Regions from separate parts of the Halomonas sp. TG39a genome, predicted to be linked through region 2. Evidence: predicted binding sites of a transcription regulator. Region 2 holds the regulator's gene; each other region holds the start of a gene.
The links. Region 2 encodes sigma-54, which starts transcription at its own class of promoters, with help from an activator protein. Its sites were predicted from a motif close to TGGCACNNNNNTTGCTNT; they were not measured.
Positions count from the first base shown of each region.

Region 1: the regulator sigma-54 is predicted to act here: its motif matches at 1,748-1,765, upstream of U738_RS12265 (NCS1 family nucleobase:cation symporter-1).
Region 3: the regulator sigma-54 is predicted to act here: its motif matches at 1,742-1,759, upstream of U738_RS03080 (NarK family nitrate/nitrite MFS transporter).
Region 4: the regulator sigma-54 is predicted to act here: its motif matches at 1,475-1,492, upstream of U738_RS20045 (circularly permuted type 2 ATP-grasp protein).

Region 1 covers NZ_JQLV01000001.1:2,741,755-2,744,883, reverse strand. Annotated here, with positions in the region: gene hydA (dihydropyrimidinase) at 1-383, opposite strand, end outside; gene U738_RS12270 (nitrilase-related carbon-nitrogen hydrolase) at 418-1,284, opposite strand; gene U738_RS12265 (NCS1 family nucleobase:cation symporter-1) at 1,856-3,129, shown strand, end outside.
Region 2 covers NZ_JQLV01000001.1:1,427,466-1,430,594, reverse strand. Annotated here, with positions in the region: gene lptA (lipopolysaccharide transport periplasmic protein LptA) at 1-104, shown strand, start outside; gene lptB (LPS export ABC transporter ATP-binding protein) at 116-865, shown strand; gene U738_RS06195 (RNA polymerase factor sigma-54) at 1,030-2,442, shown strand; gene hpf (ribosome hibernation-promoting factor, HPF/YfiA family) at 2,541-2,849, shown strand; gene U738_RS06185 (PTS sugar transporter subunit IIA) at 2,854-3,129, shown strand, end outside.
Region 3 covers NZ_JQLV01000001.1:715,263-718,391, reverse strand. Annotated here, with positions in the region: gene U738_RS03090 (CZB domain-containing protein) at 1-450, shown strand, start outside; gene U738_RS03085 (patatin-like phospholipase family protein) at 562-1,581, shown strand; gene U738_RS03080 (NarK family nitrate/nitrite MFS transporter) at 1,925-3,129, shown strand, end outside.
Region 4 covers NZ_JQLV01000002.1:406,100-409,228, reverse strand. Annotated here, with positions in the region: gene U738_RS20050 (transglutaminase family protein) at 1-1,201, opposite strand, end outside; gene U738_RS20045 (circularly permuted type 2 ATP-grasp protein) at 1,579-3,060, shown strand; gene U738_RS20040 (alpha-E domain-containing protein) at 3,065-3,129, shown strand, end outside.

The DNA of each region.
Region 1 (3,129 bases), 1.3 Mb from region 2:
CAGGTAATGGCCACGTGGAAGGCGAAGTCAGTGGCGGCTTTTTCCGCCCAGCCCTGCCAGGTTTCAAATGCTTCCAGCAACGACTGGCCGGGGCTGGGGATCACGAAGTCGATAATCGTGGTAGTGCCACCCGCCATGGCGGCGGCAGTGCCGGTGTAGAAATCTTCGCTGGCTACTGCGCCCATAAAGGGCATCTGCATATGAGTATGCGGGTCGATGCCGCCGGGCATTACCAGCTGGTCGCTGGCATCGACGATCTCGCAATCAGTGGGGACATCTAAGTCGGTGCCAATAGCGTGAATTTTACCGTCGATACACAGCACGTCAGCGCGATAGGTATCTGCGTGGGTTACCACCGTGCCGCCCTTGATCAATAGGCTCATGGTTCGCTCCTGTTAGCTTGTTTCGTCAACGGAATTATTCGCCGTCTGTCAGGCGGGTGTAGGTTTCCGGACGACGGTCGCGGAAGAACTGCCAGTTGTTGCGTACCTCGCGGACCATATCCAAGTCGATCTCGTGGACCAGTAGCTCGTCTTCGGTCTCGCTGGCCTGGGCTTCGATTTTTCCGCGGGGGTTAACGATGTAACTGGAGCCGTAGAAATCGCCGATATTCCACGGTGCCTCGGTGCCCACGCGGTTGATGGCAGCGATAAAACAGCCGTTGGCGGCGGCCGAGGCGGGCTGTTCAAGTTCCCATAAATATTGGGAAAGCCCTGCCACGGTGGCGGAGGGGTTGAAAATCACCTCGGCACCGTTAAGCGCCAGTGCCCGCCAGCCTTCAGGAAAGTGGCGGTCGTAGCAGATATACACGCCGATTTTGCCGTAGGCGGTATCGAATACCGGCCAGTTGGATTGCCCCGGTTTAAAGAAGAATTTTTCCCAAAAACCGGCCACTTGCGGGATATGGGTTTTATGGTATTTGCCCAGGTAGCTGCCGTCAGCGTCGAACACCGCTGCGGTGTTGTAATAAACACCGGTTTCGGTCTCTTCATACACCGGCACGATAATCACCATGCGATGCTCAGCGGCGAGTTTTTGCATCATCTGACAGGTAGGACCTTCCGGCACCCGCTCCGCGGCGGCGTACCATTTGCCGTCCTGGCTGGGGCAAAAGTAGGGTTGGTTAAACACTTCCTGGAAACACAGTACCTGTACGCCTTGATCAGCTGCTTGCTGAATCATCGGCAGATGCGCTTCGTTCATCGCATCGCGGATGGCTTCGGGTTCCAAATCGGTGCTGGTTTTCAGACCCATTTGAATCAAGCCTATTTTCATCTTCTGCATGAGACACTCCCTCTGATGTTTGATTCTGATTGTTGATTTAAAGCGTGTTCAGGCGTTGAGAATTAATATTATAAAGCTGACTAATCTGACAGCTTTTGTTGAAAGTATCGCTGGCTTGATGGTTTTAGCAAGTCTTAAAATGCGATTTTTACAATCACGTTTAACTCTTTGAGTTTGTTTGTTTTTATTGTTCTGTGCAGGAGTATTCACTTTTTTGGTGAACCCTTGCACCGTTTTGATTGATCTGTTTTTTTATTTTAAATCATGTGGTTAATATATTTTTAATGAATGAATGTCGTGTTTTTTTGTTTAATATTGGTGCAAATATTTTTTTTGACCTAGCTTTGTTTAATTGGTTTTTGTTTGAGGTGGGAAAGACGAAAAGGTAACAAGCTAACAATAATATTGTTGTCTATAAAGACAGCTTTTTAATCAACGAGTTAGTCGCCCTGCTTTTATGGGTAGGCACACTTATTGCTTCGCTTCTAAGAGCCATGATTTCTAAGCGTCTTTTCGAACAGCTCCACTGACCGTGGGAGTGATGGACAACGCAATGCTGAGGAGATAAAAAATGACCGAAACAACCTCTCAGATGGTGGATCGAGACGGACTGATAGAGCTTGATGTAGGGGACGACGTGCGCAGTAGTTCACGTTTTAATGAGGATATTGCCCCTACCCAGGCCAGCGAGCGTACCTGGAGTAAGTGGAATATTGCGGCGCTATGGGTAGGTATGTCGATCTGTGTGCCCACCTATACCTTGGGTGGGGTATTAACCGCTTACTTTGGGTTGAGCGTGAGGGAGGCCCTATTCGCCATTCTGTTAGCCAACGTGATCGTGCTGATTCCTCTCACCTTAAACGCCTTCCCCGGTACTAAGTTTGGGATCCCGTTTCCCGTGGTACTGCGCTCATCGTTCGGTATTTTAGGCTCCAACGTGCCTTGTCTGGTACGCGCCTTAGTCGGTTGCGGTTGGTTTGGTATTCAAACCATGTTTGGCGGGCTGGCCATTCATCTGCTGCTCTCTGAGTTAATTCCCGCTTGGGCTGCGCTTGGCGGCGTGGGCGAAGTGATCGGCTTTTTTGTCTTTGGCGCGATGAACCTCTATGTGGTCATTCGCGGGGCGGAGTCGATCAAGTGGCTGGAAACCCTGGCCGCACCGCTGCTGTTAGCCGTTGGGGTTGGGCTGATGATTTGGGCGTGGCCCAACATGTCAATGACCGAGCTATTAGCTCAGCCGCCGTCGCGGCCTGAAGGGGCATCGGTGTACGGTTATTTCTTCGCAGGCTTAACCGCCATGGTGGGTTTTTGGGCCACGCTATCGCTTAATATTCCCGATTTCAGTCGCTTTGCCAAAAGCCAAAAAGATCAGATCGTCGGCCAGGTTATCGGTCTGCCGCTGACGATGTTTTTCTTTGCCGCGCTGGGGGTGGTGTTAACTGCTGCATCCGAGACGCTGGTGGGCCAGACGGTTGCTGATCCAGTACGTTTGATTGGCTATATCGACAGCCCCTTCTGGGTGGTATTAGCGATGCTATTGATCATTATCGCCACGATTTCTACCAACACTGCCTCTAATATCGTCTCGCCGACCAATGATTTTCAGAATATCGCGCCTAAATTGATTAATCAGACCCGCGGTGTACTCATGACCGGTGCGGTAGGCGTGTTGCTGATGGGCTACGATCTGCTGCAAAAAGCGGGTGTTATCCCGCCTGGGGTTTCCCTTGAGCAGATGTACTCCAACTGGCTGCTGGGCTATTCAAGCCTACTCGGGCCCATCGCGGGGATTATGGCGGTGGATTACTTCCTGATTAAAAAGCAGCGTTTGGATATACCGAGCCT
Region 2 (3,129 bases):
GGCGCCTTGAGTATTTTATTGACCGCGAAGTGATTCAAGCGCGCTCTGACGTTGACGGCAGTGAGCCCCAGCGCATTCGTATGACTATTCAGCCTGAACAATAGGGAGCCAAGCTGTGGCAACTGCTGACACTGCGCCGATCAAAACCCTGTATGCCCACCACCTGGCGAAAAGCTACAAGCGCCGCCGAGTGGTCAAAGACATCAATTTAGAGATCTCCCAAGGCAGCATTGTTGGCCTACTGGGCCCCAACGGCGCAGGTAAAACCACCTCGTTCTACATGATTGTCGGGCTGGTGAAATCCGATGCTGGCAAGGTCGGAATCGATGCGGTGGATTTAACCCGTGCGCCGATGCACGAGCGCGCAGCGGCGGGTATTGGCTACCTCCCCCAAGAGGCGTCTATTTTTCGCAAACTATCGGTTGCCGATAACATTATGGCGATACTCGAGACGCGCAAAGAACTTGACCGCACAGGACGCGAACAGCGCCTGGAAGCGCTACTCGAAGACTTTCATATCACCCACATCCGCGACAACCTTGGCATGAGCCTTTCGGGCGGTGAGCGCAGGCGTGTAGAAATTGCCCGCTCGCTGGCCACTGACCCTGCCTTTATTTTACTGGATGAGCCCTTTGCTGGCGTCGACCCTATTTCGGTAGGCGAGATCAAAACCATCATTCGTGCGCTGAAGCAACGTCATATTGGCGTACTGATCACCGATCACAACGTGCGTGAAACCCTCGATATTTGCGATATCGCCTATATCGTTGGTGATGGGCAAATCATTGCCAGCGGTTCACCCAGTGCCATTCTCGATAATCAGAAGGTCAGAGACGTATATCTGGGTGCTGATTTTCGCCTTTAAACTGATCAGCTATGCCTACAATCACCGCCTGCCCATAAACCTATTTTTTGGTTCTGTAAATAGCGCTCTGCAACAACTTTACTACCAATGGCATGCTTATTGCACTTGCACCAGACACTCACTCGCACTAGGGTGGAGCATTCTGATTAACGAGTGGTTCTCAGATGGTCATGAAAGCTTCTCTCCAACTGCGTATCGGCACACAGCTGACCATGACGCCCCAGTTGCAACAGGCGATTGCGCTGTTGCAACTCTCGACGCTGGACCTTCGTCAAGAAATTCAGCAGGCCCTAGATGCCAATCCCATGCTGGAGCAGGAAGATGAATTTGGTGAGCAGGCTGTCAGCGAGCCTAAGGAAGAAGAGTGGTCAGAGGGCATCCCCACTGAACTCTCAGTAGATAGCGACTGGTCAGATACCTATCAAGATATGGGTAGCCAGGGCGGCAGCAGCGAAGGCCCTGATTTTGAGCGTCAGGCAGCCGGGCAGAGCCTGCATGGGCACCTACTATGGCAGCTTGCCATGACCGACTTTAGCGCCCGCGAACAGCTTGTCGCAGAGAGCTTAATCGACGCGCTCGACGCCAACGGCTACTTAACCCAGCCGCTTAACGATATTCGTGAGGGCCTGCGTGCCCAGGGCATTGACGGGCTTAGCCAACGCGAGGTAGAAACCATTCTGCTCAAACTCCAGCAGTTTGAGCCAACCGGTATCTTTGCCCGCGACCTGCGTGAATGCCTGATGCTGCAGCTCGCCGCCCTGCCCGATGATACGCCGCTACTGGTTCCCGCCCGCCGCCTAGTGCGGCAGTTCCTCGAAGCGCTTGGTAAGGATGACATGCGCCTGCTAAAGCGCCGCCTGGGGCTCGATGACCAACAGCTGGCCGATGTTATCCTACTTATTCGCAGCCTCGACCCCCGCCCAGGCAGCGCCTACGGCGACACCGATGACAGCTATGTAACCCCCGACCTGGTCGTCCGCCACGACCACGAAGGCTGGCATTTAGAACTCAACCCAGAGGCCCTGCCACGGCTGCGCATTCAGCCCGACTACGCCAGTTTGATTAAGCGTGCGGACAAAAGCGATGACAACCAGTTTCTCAAAGAGCACCTACAGGAAGCGCGCTGGCTGATTAAGAGCCTCTCGAGCCGTAACGATACGCTGCTACGCGTGGGGCGCGAAATCATCACCCGCCAGATTGGCTTTTTAGAGCACGGCGAAGAAGCCATGAAACCGCTGATACTGGCCGATATTGCCGAAGCTGTGGAGATGCACGAATCGACGATTTCACGGGTCACGACGCAAAAATATATCCATACCCCCCGGGGCGTGTTCGAGCTCAAGTACTTTTTCTCAAGTCAGGTGAGCGGTCAAGATGGCGACAGTCACTCCAGCACCGCCATCCGCGCGCGACTCAAGAAATTGATTCAAGAGGAGCCACCCGGCAAGCCGCTCTCAGACAGCCGCCTAGTCACGCTATTAGGCGAAGGAGGGATTCAAGTAGCGCGGCGTACGGTGGCTAAATATCGCGAGGCCATGGGCATTCCTTCCTCCAGTGAGCGACGTCGTTTACGCTAGGTTCTGTCGACGTTGCAGCGAATCTCTCGACAAGGGCTTTGCAACGCGGCAAAAAGGGTTACAATCGAAGTACAGTCCGATGGATAAGGAGCACGTCAATGCAAGTAAATATCACTGGTCATCACGTAGAACTGACTGACGCCTTGCGTGACTATGTCAACGAAAAGCTTGAGCGTGTAGAGCGCCATTACGACAATATAACCACGGTGCAAGTCACCTTATCAGTGGAGAAAGAGCGCCAGCAGGCCGCTTGTACGCTGCACGCCGCAGGTGCTGACTTACATGCGGAAGCCCTCGACAGTGATATGTACGCCGCTATCGACGCCCTAGCGGATAAAATCGACCGTCAACTCGTTAAACACAAGGAAAAAGCACAAGCTCGCGCCCAAGGCGCAGGTGTGCGTTAATTCAATGACGTTGGAAACCATACTCCCCCCGGAGCGCGTTCTTTTTGACGTACCCGGGGGCAGCAAAAAAAGGGTGCTGGAGTTTTACAGCACCTTTATCGCGCAAAATATCCCCAGCCTGGACAGCCAAGAAGTGTTTAGCCGTCTAATCGGCCGCGAGCGCTTAGGCAGTACCGGTATCGGTAACGGCGTGGCTATTCCCCATGCGCGCAGCCCCCACTGCACCGCCCCTATCGCTGGTTTTTTAAAACTCTCAGAAGCGATTGATTTTGACGCTATC
Region 3 (3,129 bases), 710 kb from region 2:
CATCAACTGGCTGACCAATCCCAGCATATGCACAAGGTGATTCATCACAGCGCCACCGCTGCATTTTTACACTCCGCTAAGCTTGATCATGCGGTGTGGAAGTGCAGACTTTATAAGCAGCTACTGTCTGCCAACACAGACACTCCCTTAGAGGATCACCACCAGTGCCGTTTAGGCCGCTGGCATCAACAGGGAGAGGGTTACCAACGCTACGCACGCAGCGACGCTTATCGAGCGCTAGCGGCGCCCCATCGTCGTATGCACGACAGCGGTGCTGAAGCACTTAAGTTTGCCCGCCTGGGCGACCGCAATGGCCAACTGGCTGCCTTAGGCGTAATGGAAGAGGCCAGCCAGCAGCTTGCCCGGCAGCTGGACAAACTTATGGAGCACGCCATATTCGAGGCGCCCTACTCAACCAGCCATCGCTCTCCGCTAGCAGGGGCGCCTTAAGCGCCCATCATAGAGCTGCCCGCTAAATAGCCTTTCGTCTTCTCTAGCTGCCTATGCCATGCTGTTTCCACTGCAATCACTATTCCCACTAGTGACAATAGGAAAAAGCATATGGCACAGGTCAAAAAGCTAGACCTCGCGTTACAAGGCGGCGGCGCTCACGGAGCCTATACCTGGGGTGTCATTGATCGCCTACTGGCCGATGATCGTATTGAAATTGAAGGTATCAGCGGTACCAGCGCCGGAGCGATGAACGGCGTGGTGATGGCCGATGCGCTGACACGAGGTGATAAAGAGACCGCTCGGCAAGCACTGCACGATTTTTGGCAAGCAGTGAGCCGAGCAGGCATGGCCAGCCCCATCCGCCGCTCCCCCATGGATATCTTAACCGGCAACTGGAGCCTGGATCACTCGCCCGGCTTTGTTGCCATGGATCTGTTAAGCCGAGTGGCCTCCCCCTACCAACTCAACCCACTCAACATAAATCCGCTGCGCGATATCGTGGCCGATCACATTGATTTCGAGCGGGTGAGACAATGCCAGCAGCTCAAGCTGTTTGTGGCAGCCACCAATGTACGTACGGGCAAACAGCGCGTGTTCCGTCGTGAAGAGATGAGCGTTGACGCCGTGATGGCCTCCGCCTGCTTACCCTTTGTGTTCCAGGCGGTGGAGATCGACGGCGAAGCGTATTGGGATGGTGGCTATATGGGTAATCCAGCGCTGTTCCCTCTCATGGAAGAGTGCAGCGCGCGGGACATCCTGCTGATACAAATTAACCCTATCAGCCGTAATGAAGTACCTACCTCAGCGTCGGCGATTATGAACCGCCTTAACGAGATCACCTTTAATTCAGCACTGATTAAAGAGATCCGCATGATCGCACTACTTAAGCACGCCCTTGATGAGCAGGGCATTGAAAACTGTTATCAGCAGGCTCTGTTCCACCGCATCAGCGGTGAGCAGGCGCTTGAGGAGCTCTCGGTCTCTAGCAAATCCAATTCCGAGTGGCCTTTTCTATGCCATCTATATGAGCAGGGCCAAGCCGCCGCCGAACGCTGGTTATGCGAGCACTTCGATGCCATCGGTAGCCACTCCACACTGGATATAGACGCCGTCTATTTACATGAATAACCGGCGCCATAAACCACCATTGTTAAAAACTCCTCTAGCACCAAGATGCCGCAAAACCAGCACTGCATGCCCAATCATGCAGCATACTGTTGGCCTTTCAATTCTCACATGCTTAGCAAAAATAAATTAACATTTTGATTTTTATCAACAAACAATCAACTGGCAAACTACCTGCATAACTCCTACCAGTGGTGGTAGGCGTGGACCAGGCCCAACTGGGTACGAGTGCGTCGAGCCTGACCTTCAACGATGAAGGCATGTTCTCGTCAATTGTTTGCGTAACGCGCTAACTCGTTTGCGTTGCGTAGCGATCAACTCGTTTTATGCCCCGTGAGGCCATCCCATGGACATACGCAACAAAGCCAACCGCATTCGGTTATTCAATTTCTCGACCCCTCAAATGCGCGCTTTCCACTTTTCATGGTTCGCGTTTCATATCTGCTTTTTCGGCTGGTTCGGCATCGCCCCTCTTATGGCGATTGTTCGCGAAGACCTTTCGCTGACTCAAACACAAATCGGCAATACGATTATCGCTTCAGTGGCGATTACCGTCATTGTGCGCCTTGCGATTGGCGTACTGTGCGACCGCATCGGCCCGCGTAAAACCTATACCGGGCTACTGTTGCTAGGTGCTATCCCGGTGATGGGCATTGGCTTAGCCGACAGTTTTGAAACTTTTCTATTGGCACGCTTAGCCATAGGGGCGATTGGCGCCTCCTTCGTCATTACCCAGTACCACACCTCGATGATGTTCGCCCCCAATGTGGTTGGCACCGCCAACGCTACCAGCGCGGGGTGGGGCAACTTAGGTGGCGGCACTACACAAATTCTGATGCCGCTGATCTTCTCCGGCATGCTGATGCTGGGCGTTAACGAAGCCTTTGGCTGGCGCCTGGCAATGATGGTACCTGGTGTCGTGATGTTCTTTACCGGTATTGGCTACTGGTTCTTCACTCAAGATGCGCCCAATGGTAACTTCAGCGAACTTCGCGCACGCGGCGAATTGCCTGAAGCCTCGGGTGAAAATGGTGCCGCGCAAAGCTTTCTAGCCGCCGCCAAGGATATCCGTGTTTGGGCGCTGTTCGTCGTTTATGGCCTCTGCTTTGGCGTGGAACTCACGATCAACAACATTGCCGCCATCTACTTCTTCGATAAGTTTGATCTCACCCTGGCCACCGCTGGTCTGATTGCTGGCTTGTTCGGGTTAATGAATATTTTTGCGCGTACCCTTGGGGGCGTTTTCTCAGACCTTTTCGCCAAGCAAGGGGGATTGAAAGGACGCGTTCGCTGGCTGTTTATTGCCTTGGTTTGCGAAGGTATTGCCTTGGTGGCATTCTCACAGATGCACGTGTTAAGCCTTGCGATAGGTATCATGCTGGTGTTCAGCCTGTTTGTGCAGATGGCAGAAGGCGCTACCTACGGTGTGGTGCCGTTTATCAATAAAAAAGCCTTGGGGGCCGTCGCGGGTATTGTTGGTGCTGGCGGTAACGTGGGCGCAGTAGGCGCAGCATTTTTGTTCCGTAGTGAAAGCCTAACGTATCAACAAGG
Region 4 (3,129 bases), on a different contig from region 2:
CTTTACGCCAGTAACAGGCGAGCGCCCAGCGGGGCAGTGGTTCCCCGGGGTACCACTTGCCTTGCTGTTGCTGAATAGCGCTGCCGGGGGCGTAAGCGGCCTGGAGCCGGGTTAGCAGTGCCTCAGCGCGTTCGCGTTTGTGCTCGCCCAGGGCTTCGGTATTCCACTGTGGGCTCTCCATATCGTCGACCGAGACAAAGGTGGGTTCGCCGCCCATGGTCAGGCGTACGTCCTGGTGGAGCAGTTCGGCATCTACCTCGTCACCCAGCGCGCAGATACGCTGCCACTGCTCATCGCTATAGGGCTTGGTGACCCGTGGGTCTTCGTGGATACGCTCCACTTCCATGGTGACATCGAAAGTGACTTCACACTTATCCGAAAACCCGGTAATCGCGGCCGCACTGCCGGTCGTCGGGGTGGCGGCGAGGGGAATATGGCCTTCGCCAGCGAACAGTCCCGAGGTGGGGTCGAGCCCCACCCAGCCTGCGCCGGGGAGGAATACTTCGGTCCAGGCGTGTAGGTCGGTGAAATCTACTTCGCTCCCGCTGGGGCCATCCAGCGCTTTAACATCGGACTTGAGCTGAATGAGGTAGCCGGAGACAAAGCGTGCGGCGAGGCCCAGGTGGCGGAAAATTTGCACCAACAGCCAGGCGCTGTCGCGGCAGGAGCCGCTGGCGAACGTTAAGGTCTCTTCGCAGCTCTGTACGCCGGGCTCCATGCGTACCAAATAACCAATATCATCCTGCAGGCGTTGATTCAGCGCGACCAGGAAATCGACGGTGGTAGTGGGCTCGCGGGGAACAGCCTTGAGCCACTCCATCAACCGCGGCCCGGATTCCGTTATTTCCAGATAGGGGCTTAGTTCCTGGCGCAGCGCTTCGGGGTAGGCAAAGGGAATCGTTTGCGCAATGTCGTCCAAGAAGAAATCGAACGGGTTAATCACCGTCATCGGGGCGATGAGTTCGACCGCAATGGTTAACTCTTTACGCGGTTCGGGGAACACCACGCGGGCATTGAAGTTGCCAAACGGATCCTGTTGCCAGTTTAAAAAGTGGTCGTCGCCGGAGAGTTTGAGCGAGTAGGCCTCAATATGGGTGCGGCAGTGGGGCGCCGGACGCAGCCGAATAACATGGGGCGAAAGACGCACCGGGCGGTCAAAGTGGTAGGTCGTGCGATGATACAAGGCAACGCGAATGGTCATGGGCCACCCTCAAAAGAACCGTTATCAACCGGTGGGTCGGTTGGGTTAAGGAATAACCGAACGTTTCGCAAGTATCGTTCCACTTTTACTTTTTTGCAGCCGCTATCTTAACTAAGGCGTTTAACTAAAGTGGAAATCACTTAATGCACCAAAATAGCACTGCTTTTATGCACTGCTTTTATGCACTGATATAGAGCATGTGGTCGCTTTAATTGGCTCGTGCTCCCTGTCAAGTAGCGTTTAAGTAAGCGAACGTTGAAATATCGCAAAAGATGGTACGTATTTTGCTCTCAATTGTTTGATTGTTTTGCGCGCGGCAGGCCTACACTGAGCATTGAGGAAGTTGCCGCTTCCACCCCAGCGCCAGGAGAGCGCCCATGAGCCAAGTGAATTGGAATAACTATGCGTGTCGTGATTACTACGATGAGCTGATGGCCGCACCCGGTCAGCCACGCGATTCAGCGGGTGAATTGTGCAACATGTTGGCAAGGTTTAGCGCAGAAGAGTTAGCCGAGCGGAAAACCGCGGCGGAGATCGCCATTCGTACCATGGGGATTACCTTTACCGTCTACTCCGAAGGCGCGATGATCGATCGCGCCTGGCCCTTTGATATTGTGCCGCGGATTATTCCCGCCAGCGAGTGGCGTAAAACCGAGGCAGGCCTCAAACAGCGCGTGCAGGCGCTGAATCTATTTATTGATGATCTTTACCACGATCAAAAAGTCATTAAGGACAAAGTGTTACCCGCCGAAGTGCTGGCGCAGTCGGTTAATTTTCGCCCCCAGTGTGTCGGCATTAATCCCCCTCACGGCGTGTGGGCCCACGTGTGCGGTTCAGATCTAGTGCGCGATGGGGATGGCACGCTGTATGTGTTGGAAGATAACTTGCGCATTCCTTCCGGCGTCTCCTATATGTTGGAAAACCGCAACGTCACCAAGCGGGTACTGCCGGAGTTGTTTGCTTCGGGCAAAATTTTGCCCGTTGATGACTATGTGGCCAACCTCTACGACATGCTCGCCGCGATGTCACCACGGCCTGGGGATGAGCCGCAGGTGGTTGTACTGACCCCTGGAATCTATAACTCTGCTTACTTTGAGCACGCCTACCTTGCCCAGCAAATGGGCGTCGAGCTGGTGCAAGGCAGCGACCTGCTAGTCGATGACAATGATGTGGTGTACATGCGCACCGTGGAAGGACTGCGCCGGGTCGACGTTATCTACCGTCGCGTGGATGACGAGTTTCTAGACCCGGAAGCGTTTAACCCTGACTCCATGCTGGGGGTGGCGGGTCTGATGCGCGCTTGGCGGGCGGGAAAAGTGGCGCTGGCCAATGCTCCGGGTGCTGGCGTGGCGGATGACAAGGTCGTTTATGCATTCGTGCCTGCGCTGATTCGCTACTATCTCGACCAGGAACCGCTGCTGCCCAACGTGCCCAGCTACCTGTGCATGTTCGAAGATGACCGCCGCTATGTACTTGACCATCTTGATGAATTGGTGGTGAAGCCGGCCAATGAGTCGGGGGGCTATGGCATGCTGATTGGCCCGCGCTCAACCAAAGAGACCCGCGAAGAGTTTGCCCGCTTGATTAAGGCGAACCCACGCAACTATATGGCGCAGCCCACCCTGGCGCTGTCGACGACGCCTACGTTGGCGAATGGTTTACCACAGCCACGCCATGTGGATTTACGCCCCTTCATACTCTCTGGGCCTGAAATCCATGTCACCACCGGCGGGCTTACCCGGGTGGCATTGATAGAGGGGTCGTTGGTGGTGAACTCCTCTCAAGGCGGCGGCAGTAAAGATACCTGGATTGTAGAAACCGACGATAAGGCGGCAGTGGCCGCGGTGAAAGGAGCCTAACGCCATGCTGTCACGCGTTGCAGAGAACCTCTACTGGATGGCGCGCTATATTGAACGTGCGGAAGATAC